DNA from 3 places in the Enterobacter sp. 6722112 genome. Region 3 is predicted to be linked to each of the others. Evidence: predicted binding sites of a transcription regulator. Region 3 holds the regulator's gene; each other region holds the start of a gene.

Region 1 (4,161 bases), 2.3 Mb from region 3:
GCCCGCCGCGAATAAAGCCGACAAAAACGTACGCGAAGTTGACCAGCCGTCGGGCAATGCCCCCTTCCGCCATGATCGCCCCGGCAAGAATGAAGAACGGGATCGCCAGCAGGGTAAATTTATTCACCCCGCTGGTGATCTGGATCATCAACGCCTCCAGCGGCAGATCGATCCACAACGCCCCCGCCACGGCGCTTAACCCGACGGCGAAGGCCACCGGCATCCCCAGCGCCAGCAAAATGGCGAGGGTGAATAACAAAACAAACGCATCCATTGTTCACCCCTTAACTGTGATTGCCGATCAGCACGACCGGACGGTTTTCCTGCGAGCCAAACAGCAGGCGTTCAAGCACAAACAGGATCAAAATGGCCGACCCGACAGGTAGCGGCAGATAGCTTTCGCCGGAGGTCAGAAGCGGAAACTCCGCCACCGGCTGCTCCCACAGCTCGACGCACAGCCAGTAGCTGTACCAGCACATCAGGCCTGAAATCAGCAGCATCAGCAGATCCACCATCCGCGCGCACACTCTTTGCAGCGACGCGGGCAGGCGGTCGGTGAGCATGTTGACCGCAATATGCGACCCGGCGCGGTAGCTCACCGCCGCGCCGATAAAGGTAAACGTCACCATGCAGATAATGGCGATCGGCTCCGGCCAGGATTCGCCGCGATTGAGCACGTAGCGTGAAAAAATGCCGATGGGGATGACAATCGTCATCACCAACAGCGAAATACCTGCCACCGCCATGGCGAACAGGTACAGACGGTCCATCCACTTCAGGTAGAGTTCGGACATACGTACTCCGGTTTACTGGACGTCAGCGATGGCTTTCATCAGATCCTGATGCTTATCGCCATACTGCGCGCGCACCGGCTCTGTCGCCTTGATAAACACCGTTTTATCGATGTCGTGGAACTGCACCCCGCCGGCCTTCATTTTCGCCAGCGCCTGGTCGTTATACGCATTCCACAGCTTGCGCTGCTCGAACTGCGCTTCGCGGGCCAGCACCAGGATCTTTTGCTGTTCGTCAGCGCTGAGCTTGTCCCATTTCACTTTGGAATAGAGCAGCATTTCCGGGGTGATGAAGTGGCCGCTCAGCGTGTAGTTTTTGGCGACCGGCATATAGTTGTGGGCGATAAAGGTTGGCGGGTTGTTCTCCGCGCCGTCGATCACCCCGGTCTGCATGCCGCTGTAAACCTCGCTGACGCCCATCGCCACCGAGTTCGCCCCCATCGCTTTCAGCGTGGCCAGCGCCACCGGGCTGCCCTGCACGCGGATTTTCTTCCCTTTCAGATCGTCCGGTTTGACGATCGGCTCTTTGGTGATCAGGTTACGGGTGCCGGAATCCATCCAGCCAAGGAAGACCAGACGCGATTTCGGGTTGGCGGTGAGTTTGTCGCCGATCTGCTTGCCGATATCCCCGTCGATCACCTTGTGCATGTGGTCTTCATCGCGGAATACGTAGGGCAGCGTAAACACTTCGATATCCGGCAGGATGGCGGCCACCGGCGCCATAGAGACGCGGATCATGTCGATCGCCCCCATCTGCGCCTGCTCAATCATCTGCTTTTCATCCCCCAGCACGCCGCCGGGAAAGACCTTAATCTCCAGCTTGCCATCGGTTTGTTGTTTGAGTTTTTCACCCATGTGCTGAACCGCCACCACGTTCGGGTAGCCTTCGGGATGCACATCGGCGGCTTTAATGGTCTGGGCAGAAACGGTGCAGGCGAAAGCAGACAGACACAGCGCGGCCAGTAACGGCTTGAGGGTCGTTTTCATTGAGTCAACTCCAGGGTAGTGAGATAAGCGTTAAAACGATGTTTTAGTTTTTGACGCTTAAAAATTAGACTACGGCTGGAAAAGGGAGGGTGAAGCGCCTCACAAAAGCGCGAAATTTTGAAACGATGGTTCGAAATTGTGATGTGTACTTGTCGGGTGGCGGCTGCGCCTTACCCGACCTACTACACCCGTAGGCCCGTGCAAGCGAAGCGCCGCCGCGCATCAGGCCGCACTTACCCCTTACGAATCAAATACCGGTACGGCAAGGTCTCGGTTTGCTGCGCCACCAGTTCATGTTCCATAAAGGTACAAAAGCCGGGGATATCACGGGTGGTAGCCGGGTCGTCAGCGATGATCAGCAGCGTTTCGCCGGTCTGCATGTTGCGCACGGTTTTGCGCACCATCATTACCGGCTCCGGGCAACGGAGGCCCTGAGCATCAAGCGTGTGGTCTGGGCTGGAAAACAGGTCGGTCATTTTCTTCTCGTTCAGGTAAAAACGGCTGTAGTTTACGCCCCGCTATCGCCAATGCAAACCAGGTTAACGATTGCGTGAAAATTAGCCATTGCAAAGTGTCGTCAAAGCAGTATCATGCGGCGGCTTTATTGGGTTCCCTCACCCCAAATATTAATCAAAAAGGTACAATATGAACTCCTTTACACAATCGCAGCGCGTCAAGGCGTTGTTCTGGCTTTCGCTATTTCATCTGCTGGTGATCATCTCCAGTAACTATCTGGTACAGCTCCCCATCTCCATTTTTGGTTTCCATACCACCTGGGGCGCGTTCAGTTTCCCGTTTATTTTCCTCGCGACGGATTTAACCGTGCGTATATTTGGCGCACCGCTGGCGCGGCGGATTATTTTTGCGGTGATGATCCCGGCACTGTTTGTCTCCTACGCCATCTCCTCGCTGTTTTACATGGGCAGCTGGCAGGGCTTCGACGCGCTGATGCACTTCAACCTGTTTGTCGCGCGTATTGCCGCCGCCAGCTTTATGGCTTATGCCCTCGGGCAGATCCTCGATGTCCACGTGTTTAACCGCCTGCGTCAAAACCATCGCTGGTGGATGGCGCCAACGGCCTCCACGCTGTTCGGTAACGTGAGCGATACGCTGGCCTTCTTCTTCATCGCCTTCTGGCGCAGCCCGGACGCCTTCATGGCAGAACACTGGATGGAAATCGCTCTGGTGGACTACGCCTTTAAGGTGCTTATCAGTCTGGTCTTCTTCCTGCCGATGTACGGCGTACTGTTGAATATGCTGCTGAAAAGGCTGGCAGATAAATCTGAAATCTCCGCATTGCAGGCAGGTTAAGGGTTCGCTTTATCAGTTGTGATAAGATGAACGAATGAGCCGTTATGGCCGTTTATCGAAAGGAAGAAGTCAATGCGCAATCTGGTTAAATATGTCGGGATTGGCCTGCTGGTTGTTGGCCTTGCAGCCTGTGATAACAGCGACACCAAAACGCCTGCTCAGGGCGCGTCAGCAGAAAGCAACGCCACCGGTCAGCCGGTGAGCCTGATGGATGGCAAACTCAGTTTCTCTCTGCCTGCGGACATGACCGACCAGAGCGGTAAGCTGGGTACCCAGGCGAACAATATGCACGTCTATTCCGATGCCACCGGCCAAAAAGCGGTGATTGTGATCGTCGGTGACGATACCAGCGAAGATCTGGGCGTGCTGGCCAAACGCCTGGAAGATCAGCAGCGCAGCCGCGACCCGCAGCTTCAGGTGGTCACCAACAAGTCTGTTGAACTGAAAGGCCACACGCTGCAACAACTGGACAGCATCATCTCTGCCAAAGGCCAGACCGCCTACTCCTCCGTGGTGCTCGGCAAGGTGGACAATAAACTGCTGACCATGCAGATCACCCTGCCGGCAGACAATCAGCAGAAAGCGCAGACCGCCGCTGAAAACATCATTAACACCCTCGTGATCCAGTAATCGTTCACCAGGATGCTGTGGCCTCCGTCGCTTGCGCCGGGGGCCATTTTTTTGCCACGACTTTCAGACTAACACGCCAGACGAAGCCCATCCGGCGCACTACAATTAACACGCCCCCCGGAAAAAGGAATTCTTATGACTGCCAGCCCGCCCGACAAAGCCGGACTTCATATTTTATTAAAACTTGCCTGCCTGGTGGTTATCCTTGCGGGTATCCACGCGGCGGCGGATATCATTGTTCAGCTTCTGCTGGCGCTGTTTTTCGCCATTGTGCTCAACCCGCTAGTGACATGGTTTTTACGCCGGGGCATCAGCCGCCCGGTCGCGATTACCATTGTGGTGATGGTGATGCTGGTTGTCCTGACGGCGCTGTTCGGCGTGCTCGCTGCCTCGCTGAGCGAATTTTCCACCATGCTGCCGCAGTACAATAAAGAGCTGACGC
Region 2 (4,161 bases), 1.7 Mb from region 3:
CGGTGTTACCGGCGGCATCTTTCGATACGCCGATAATACGGCCTGGCATGGAACGTTTAAATTCATCTTTCGCGCCAAAGAACGCCGCGTGCGGGCCGCCGTAGCCCATCGGCACGCCGAAACGCTGGGCTGAGCCGAAGACAATATCCGCGCCCTGTTTACCTGGCGCCGTCAGCAGCACCAGTGCCATAAAATCAGCGGCGACGCTAATAATAACCTTACGGGATTTTAGCTCGGCGATCAGTGCGCCGTAGTCGTGTACTTCGCCGGTGGTGCCCACCTGCTGCAACAGCACGCCGAAGACGTCCTGGTGATCCAGCACTTTTTCAGCGTCGTCGACAATCACCTCAAAGCCGAAGGTTTCCGCACGGGTGCGCACCACGTCCAGCGTCTGGGGATGCACGTCCGCCGCGACGAAGAAGCGGTTGGCGTTTTTCAGCTTGCTCACGCGCTTCGCCATCGCCATCGCTTCGGCGGCGGCGGTGGCTTCGTCCAGCAGCGAGGCAGAGGCGATATCCATACCGGTCAGATCCAGCGTCACCTGCTGGAAGTTCAGCAGCGCTTCCAGACGGCCCTGGGAGACTTCTGGCTGATACGGGGTATAAGCGGTATACCAGCCCGGGTTTTCCAGCATATTACGCAGGATCACCGGCGGTAACTGCACGTTGGTGTAGCCCATGCCGATATAAGACTTATAGCGCTTGTTAAGGCCGGCGATGGCCTTCAGCTCCGCCAGCGCGGCGAACTCCGTCGTGGACTCGCCTACCTGCGGCGGCGTGGCAAGCTGGATGTCTTTTGGCACGATCTGGCCGATCAGTGCGTTTAATGAATCCGCGCCAACTGTCTTCAGCATCTCCTGCTGTTGCTGAGCATCCGGCCCAATGTGACGTTCAATGAAGGCGCCACGGTTTTCAAGCTGGCTTAAAGTCTGTGTCATGAGCGATGGTTCCTGAAACGTGCAGTGAATCGTAGTTATCTGTAACGCTGTTGCCCGGTGGCGCTAACGCTTACCGGGCCTACGTTGACCTGTAGGCCGGATAAGCGCAGCGCCATCCGGCACAACGTTATTCGTCTTCCAGTAGTGCTTCGTACGCGGTCGCATCCAGCAGCGCGGCAACCTGCGCTTCGTCGCTGGCTTTGATCTTGAAGATCCAGCCGCCTTCATACGGTTCGCTGTTGACCAGCTCCGGGGAGTCGCTCAGCGCGTCGTTCACGGCAACAATTTCACCGCTTACCGGGGCGTAGATGTCAGAGGCCGCTTTAACGGATTCCGCCACCGCACAGTCGTCGCCTGCGCTCACGGTTGCGCCCACTTCCGGCAGATCAACAAACACCATGTCGCCCAGCAGCTCCTGCGCGTGCTCGGTGATCCCAACGGTGTAAGTGCCGTCCGCCTCTTTGCGCAGCCACTCGTGTTCTTTGCTGTATTTCAGTTCTGCTGGCACATTGCTCATTGAAGTTCTCCTGATAAAAATAGTTAGGCGACCGGCTTACCGGCGCGAACAAAAATCGGTTTGGTCACGTTGACCGGCATTTCGCGGTTGCGGATCTGCACCACCGCCGTTTCGCCAATCCCCGCCGGCACGCGTGCCAGGGCAATACTGTAGCCGAGCGTCGGGGAGAACGTTCCGCTGGTGATCACGCCTTCGCGATGATTGCCATCGGCATCGGTGAAGCGCACCGGCAGCTCGCCGCGCAGAACGCCTTTTTCTTTCATCACCAGGCCTACCAGCTGTTCAGTGCCCTTCTCGCGCTGCATCTCCAGCGCTTCACGGCCAATAAAATCACGGTCAGCCGGTTCCCACGCGATGGTCCAGCCCATGTTGGCCGCCAGCGGAGAGACGCCTTCGTCCATCTCCTGACCGTAGAGGTTCATCCCCGCTTCAAGACGCAGCGTATCGCGCGCGCCCAGGCCCGCAGGCTTCACGCCCGCCTCCACCAGCGCACGCCAGAAATCAGCGGCCTTATCGTTTGGCATGGCAATTTCGTAGCCCGCTTCACCGGTGTAGCCGGTGGTGGCGATAAACAGATCGCCCGCCTGCACGCCGAAGAACGGCTTCATGCCTTCGGTGGCTTTGCGCTGCTCGTCGCTGAACAGAGACGCGGCTTTCGCCTGCGCGTTCGGCCCCTGCACGGCGATCAGTGACAGATCGTCACGGACGGTGATGTCGATGGCATAAGGTTCGGCGTGTTGGGTGATCCAGGAGAGGTCTTTTTCGCGGGTGGCGGAGTTTACAACGAGGCGGAAGAAATCTTCAGTGAAGTAATAGACGATAAGGTCATCAATCACGCCGCCCGAGGCATTCAGCATGCCGGTATAGAGCGCTTTGCCCGGCGTCTTCAGTTTGGCGACGTCATTTGCCAGCAGATAACGCAAAAACTCCCGGGTGCGGCTACCGCGCAGGTCGACAATCGTCATATGAGACACGTCGAACATACCGGCATCGGTGCGCACCGCGTGGTGCTCATCAATCTGCGAGCCGTAGTGCAGCGGCATCATCCAGCCGTGGAAGTCCACCATGCGGGTGCCGCACAACACGTGCTGTTCGTACAAAGGAGTCTGTTGAGCCATCTTTTCCTCGTTGAAAAATTCACCGTGAAACCCGGTGTCGGCCTCGCGATCGGGGGCCGACGCAAACGTTCTCTTTTACCTGAACTTACCACCGAAACCGGCGGTTAACCATAAGGTAAAACGGGTCATCACATTAGCTTATGACCAAAAATCGCTGAGAAGCCTACAGAGTTATTCACTGGGAAAATGCGATTAAACCCGCATAAAATTAACAATGATCTAACAGAATTTAGCAGATGGTGATATTTCGTGCGGAAAAACGGGCCGAATTTCCGTAACATAAAAATAGTAAGATTAGATTTTCTAATGCGAAAAATGACGTGAAATTAGATTATTTCAAACGAGGAAATTTCCCCGGCGCGGAGGCCGGGAAAATAAAGTGTGACGGGGATCGAGATTAACGTAACCAGTCGGGAAGATCGTTGAGGCCCATTGCCTGACGAAGAAGCTGCGGTTTTACGCCGGGAAGAGTGTCGGCCAGCTTGAGGCCAATATCGCGCAGCAGTTTTTTCGCCGGATTCGCTCCGGCAAACAGCTCGCGGAAACCCTGCATCCCCGCCAGCATCATCGCCGCACTGTGTTTGCGGCTGCGCTCGTAGCGACGCAGATACAGATGCTGGCCAATATCTTTGCCTTCCCGATGCAGGCGACGCAGCTCTTCAACCAGCTCAGCCGCGTCCATAAAGCCGAGGTTCACCCCCTGCCCGGCCAGCGGATGAATGGTATGCGCCGCATCCCCCACCAGCGCCAGACGGTGCGCGGCAAACTGACGCGCGTAGCGACCGGTTAACGGAAACGTCTGGCGTTCGCTTTCAAGCATGCACAGGCCCAGACGGTTATCAAACGCCACGCATAGCGCCTGACTGAAGGCATCCGGCGTCGCCTCCTGCATCTGCTGCGCTTTCTCCGGCTCTAAGGACCAGACGATGGAGCAGAGATGCGGATCGGCAAGCGGCAGGAAGGCCAGAATGCCGTCATTATGGAAAATCTGGCGCGCCACGCCGCCGTGCGGCTCTTCGGTGCGGATTGTGGCCACCAACGCGTGATGGCGGTAATCCCAGAAGGTCAGCGGAATATCCGCTTTGTTACGCAGCCAGGAATTGGCGCCGTCGGCACCCACCACCAGACGCGCGGTCAGCATGTCGCCACTTTCAAGAGTGATAAACGCGTCGTTTTCGCCCCACGCCACCTGCTGGAGTTTCGCCGGTGCGATCAGCGTGACGTCGCTGCACTGCTGTGCTTTCTGCCACAGCGCGTGGTGGATCACCGCGTTTTCAACGATGTGTCCAAGGTGGCTATAGCCCATGCTTTCATCGTCAAACGCGATATGGCCGAAGCTGTCTTTGTCCCACACTTCCATGCCATGGTAACAGCTGGCACGCAGCGCCACGATTTCAGACCAGACGCCAAGGTGCGTCAGTAGCTTTTCGCTGGCGGCATTGATCGCCGAGACGCGCAGCTCCGGCGGTGCATCCTGCGCCACAGGCTGCGGCGCTTTTTGCTCAAGCACGGCCACGCGCAGGCCGCTGCCCTGTAAACCACAGGCCAGCGCCAGTCCTACCATTCCGCCACCCACAATGGCGACATCA
Region 3 (4,161 bases):
TAAAGGTGATGGGCTTTGCGTCCGGATGCGTCTCTTTTTTATGCGCAGGTTTAAGCCCGAAAGCAGGCAGCATCAGGACCAGCGTAATAGCAAAGAGCGTGGCGAAAATAGCCTGCCAGTCGAAATGCGCGAGGATCCAGCTGCCCAGTAACGGGGCAAGCGCCGGCGACAGGCCGACCAGCGGCATTATAGTGGCGAATATGCGGTTAGTGCGCGAGGCGGGGTAGTAATCGGTCACCAGCGCCTGCCAGGTCACCGCTGCGGCGCAGACACCGACCGCCTGAATAAAGCGCAGCGCCAGCAACCAGGCGGCATCGCGGACCCACAGCATGCCCAGACAGCCTACGGCAAAAATCGCCAGCCCCAACAACAGGACGGGCTTACGGCCAAAACGATCCGAGAGCGGCCCCCACAGCAATTGCGCAAAAGCAAAGCCGGCGAGGAACAAACTTAAACTGGCGCTGATGGCGGCGGCAGGGGTTTGCAAATCTTCCTGCATCGCGGCGAACGCGGGCAGATACATATCGGTCGCCAAAAAGCCCAGCACGCTTAAGCCGCCGAGCCAGACTAAAAATCCTTTCCTGGGTTGCACTTTTTTCTCCTGAGGAGGCAGGTGTACGTTGGCGCAGAGTGTAGGGAGTGCAAAGCGGCTTGTGAAACGCTAATATTTGGCGGGTGCGTTCAAAAAATTTGCAGGCTAAAGATGTGGTCAGATTATTCCCTTGAAGTGGTTGATGCCGTGGCGCGTAACGGCAGCTTTACCGGTGCCGCCCAGGAGCTGCATCGCGTTCCCTCGGCTATCAGCTATACGGTGCGCCAGCTGGAAGCGTGGCTGGCGGTCCCGCTGTTCGAGCGGCGCCATCGCGACGTGGAGCTCACGCCTGCCGGAGCGTGGTTTTTGAAGGAAGGGCGGTCTGTTATCAAAAAAATGCAGATCACCCGTGAGCAGTGCCAGCAGATCGCCAACGGCTGGCGCGGGCATCTCGCTATCGCGGTGGATAACATCGTTAAGCCGGAGCGGACCCGGCAGATGATCGTCGATTTCTATCGTCATTTTTCCGACGTCGAACTGCGTGTTTCGCAGGAAGTGTTCAACGGCGTCTGGGATGCGCTGGCGGACGGCAGGGCGGAGATGGCGATTGGTGCAACCCAGGCGATCCCGGTTGGGGGGCGCTACGCGTTTCGCGACATGGGCATGCTGAGCTGGACCTGCGTGGTCGCGCGCGATCACCCGCTGGCGGCGCTGGAAGGTCCGCTGAGCGATGACACCTTACGCAACTGGCCCTCGCTGGTGCTGGAAGATACCTCCCGCTCGCTGCCCAAGCGCATTACCTGGCTGCTGGATAATCAGCGCCGCGTGGTCGCACCGGACTGGGAGTCGTCAGCCACCTGTCTGAGCGCGGGGCTGTGCGTTGGCATGGTGCCGGTGCATTTTGCGCGCCCGCGCATCGACGCGGGAGAGTGGGTGGCCTTGACGCTGGAAAACCCCTTCCCGGATGCCGCGTGCTGTCTGACGTGGCAGCAAAACGACGTCTCGCCCGCCATGGCCTGGCTGCTGGATTATCTGGGCGACAGCGAAACGCTGAACCGGGAGTGGTTGCGGGAACCAGCATAGCTGGCCCCGTAATGAGATTAACGACGGTAGTCGCGGAACGGACCGTCCGCAACGGAACGGCGTTCAATCAGGCGCGGGTGAACTTCAATGGACTGGGACTGTTCACGCTTGTTGACGATCCTGTCCAGCAGCATGTTGAAGGCCGTTTCACCCAGCGAATCTTTCGGCTGGTGAATGGTGGTCAGCGCCGGGGTAAAGAAGCGGGCGTTGCGCACGTTGTCATAGCCGATCACCGAGATATCCTGCGGGACGCGCAGGCCGAGTTCATCCGCCGCGCAGAGCGCGCCCATCGCCATGATGTCGCCGCCGCAGAACACCGCGGTAGGGCGATGCGGCTGGGAAACGATCTGCTGCATGGCGCGATAGCCCGACTCCGGCTCGAAGTCGCCCTGAACAATCCAGTTTTCCGGCACGGTGATCAGCGCCTCTTCCATCGCTTTCATGAAACCGGCCAGACGGCCAGCCCCGGTGTTACGCTCCAGCGGTCCCGGGATCACGCCAATTTCACGATGACCGCGTTCTACCAGATAACGCCCCGCCATGTAGCCGCCTTCAAAGGCGTTATCAATAACAGAGTCGGTGAAGTCTGCGCGCGCTTCGCCCCAGTCCATGACCACCATCGGAATGTGGCGATACTCTTCCAGCATGGAAAGGACCGACTCAGGGTATTCAGAACACATAACCAGCAGGCCGTCGACGCGCTTTTGCGCCATCATTGACAGGTAAGCGCGCTGTTTTTCAATGTTGTTCCACGCGTTGCCCAGAATCAGGGTATAGCCTTTCTGGAAGCAGTTTTTTTCAACGGCTTCGATGATTTCAGCAAAGTAGGCCGCTTCACTGCTGGTGGCCAGCAGGCCAATCGATTTGGTGTGATTAACCTTCAGGCTGCGGGCGACGGCACTTGGCGAGTAGTGCAGTTCTTTGATTGCCGCCCAGACGGCATTACGCGTCTCTTCAGCGACGAAACGCGTTTTGTTAATAACATGTGATACGGTTGTAGTGGAAACGTTTGCGCGTTTTGCTACGTCTTTAATTGTTGCCATTAAATGTCACTCCAGACCATATCCTAAGCTCCTGAAAAAATTGAAGGTAAACGTTTGCCTTCTCTCACCCTTATCACGCAAACATGAGTTGCGACACGCCGGGAAAACGACACAGGACGTCAGGAGGGGGTCAGTGGCCGGTACGCTAATAAATTTAGCGTGGAATTTTGTCCTATCTTGATGAAAAGGGGAAGAGGTAAAGTGGATATCCGCTTAAATCCTGGAAGATTTTTGACCTGAACTGTGTAAAAATGAGCAAGCTCACTTTTCGTAGGGTGAATAAAAGGAGAAAAATTGATGAGTACCGATCTGAAGTTTTCGCTGTTTACCACCATTGTTGTTCTTGCCCTGATTGTTGCGGGTGGTTTAACCGCTGCGCTGCACTGATTCAGGAGGGGGGAGAACCTTCTCCCTCTCTTGCCGCTATTGTTACCTCTCCGGCAAAAATCTTTTGCCAAAATGTTAACTTCTCATTTTTTGTGATTGATGTCATGCTTTTGACTTCTTAGTTCTGTGCCGGGTTATGGCACGGTATCCGGAGTCTCTTCATGAAAATCAATTTTCCCCTGCTGGCCCTGGCGATTGGCGCCTTTGGGATTGGCACCACTGAATTCTCCCCTATGGGGTTATTGCCTGTTATCGCCCGGGGTGTGGACGTCTCAATTCCTGCGGCCGGTATGTTAATTAGCGCCTACGCGATTGGCGTGATGGTGGGCGCGCCGCTGATGACGCTGCTGCTTTCCCACCGCGCTCGCCGCAATGCGCTGATTTTCCTGATGGCGATTTTCACTCTCGGAAATGTGCTTTCCGCAATTTCGCCCGATTACACCACTCTGATGCTTTCGCGCATTCTGACCAGCCTCAACCATGGCGCCTTCTTCGGACTGGGCTCGGTTGTTGCCGCCAGCGTGGTGCCAAAACATAAGCAGGCCAGCGCGGTAGCCACTATGTTCATGGGCCTCACCATCGCTAATATCGGCGGCGTTCCCGCTGCCACCTGGCTGGGAGAAGCCATCGGCTGGCGTATGTCTTTCCTCGCAACCGCCGGACTGGGCGTGGTCGCGATGGTTGCGCTGTTCTTCTCACTGCCGAAAGGAAGTGCGGGAGAACGTCCGGAAGTACGTAAAGAGCTGGCGGTGCTGATGCGTCCTCAGGTGTTGTCCGCGCTGCTTACCACGGTACTGGGGGCCGGGGCGATGTTTACGCTCTACACCTATATCTCCCCGGTGCTGCACGACATTACCCACGCAACGCCACTCTTTGTTACCGCGATGCTGGTGCTGATTGGTGTCGGGTTCTCGATTGGCAACTATCTCGGCGGGAAATTTGCCGACCGCTCCGTCAGTGGAACACTGAAAGGTTTTTTAACGCTGCTGATTGTCATCATGGTGGCGATTCCGTGGCTGGCGCGTAACGAAGTGGGTGCCGCGATTGCCATGGTGGTGTGGGGCGCCGCAACCTTTGCCGTGGTGCCACCGTTGCAGATGCGCGTAATGCGCGTTG

What was found. The regulator PurR, encoded in region 3, represses purine synthesis genes. The targets are predictions, from matches to a motif close to CANGCAAACGTTTGCNTG.
Region 1: the regulator PurR is predicted to act here: its motif matches at 2,314-2,331, upstream of tusA (sulfurtransferase TusA).
Region 2: the regulator PurR is predicted to act here: its motif matches at 2,631-2,648, upstream of gcvT (glycine cleavage system aminomethyltransferase GcvT).

The regions. Positions count from the first base shown of each region.
Region 1 is NZ_JBZWGR010000007.1:4,006,359-4,010,519, forward strand. It holds gene AC4OVU_RS20700 (TRAP transporter large permease) at 1-274, opposite strand, end outside; gene AC4OVU_RS20705 (TRAP transporter small permease) at 285-794, opposite strand; gene AC4OVU_RS20710 (TRAP transporter substrate-binding protein) at 807-1,778, opposite strand; gene tusA (sulfurtransferase TusA) at 2,012-2,254, opposite strand; gene AC4OVU_RS20720 (7-cyano-7-deazaguanine/7-aminomethyl-7-deazaguanine transporter) at 2,424-3,089, shown strand; gene AC4OVU_RS20725 (DcrB family lipoprotein) at 3,162-3,719, shown strand; gene AC4OVU_RS20730 (AI-2E family transporter) at 3,855-4,161, shown strand, end outside.
Region 2 is NZ_JBZWGR010000007.1:3,447,656-3,451,816, forward strand. It holds gene gcvP (aminomethyl-transferring glycine dehydrogenase) at 1-937, opposite strand, end outside; gene gcvH (glycine cleavage system protein GcvH) at 1,065-1,454, opposite strand; gene gcvT (glycine cleavage system aminomethyltransferase GcvT) at 1,478-2,572, opposite strand; gene ubiI (FAD-dependent 2-octaprenylphenol hydroxylase) at 2,970-4,161, opposite strand, start outside.
Region 3 is NZ_JBZWGR010000007.1:1,716,320-1,720,480, forward strand. It holds gene punC (purine nucleoside transporter PunC) at 1-592, opposite strand, end outside; gene punR (DNA-binding transcriptional activator PunR) at 704-1,615, shown strand; gene purR (HTH-type transcriptional repressor PurR) at 1,633-2,658, opposite strand; gene cydH (cytochrome bd-I oxidase subunit CydH) at 2,956-3,045, shown strand; gene AC4OVU_RS09780 (MFS transporter) at 3,207-4,161, shown strand, end outside.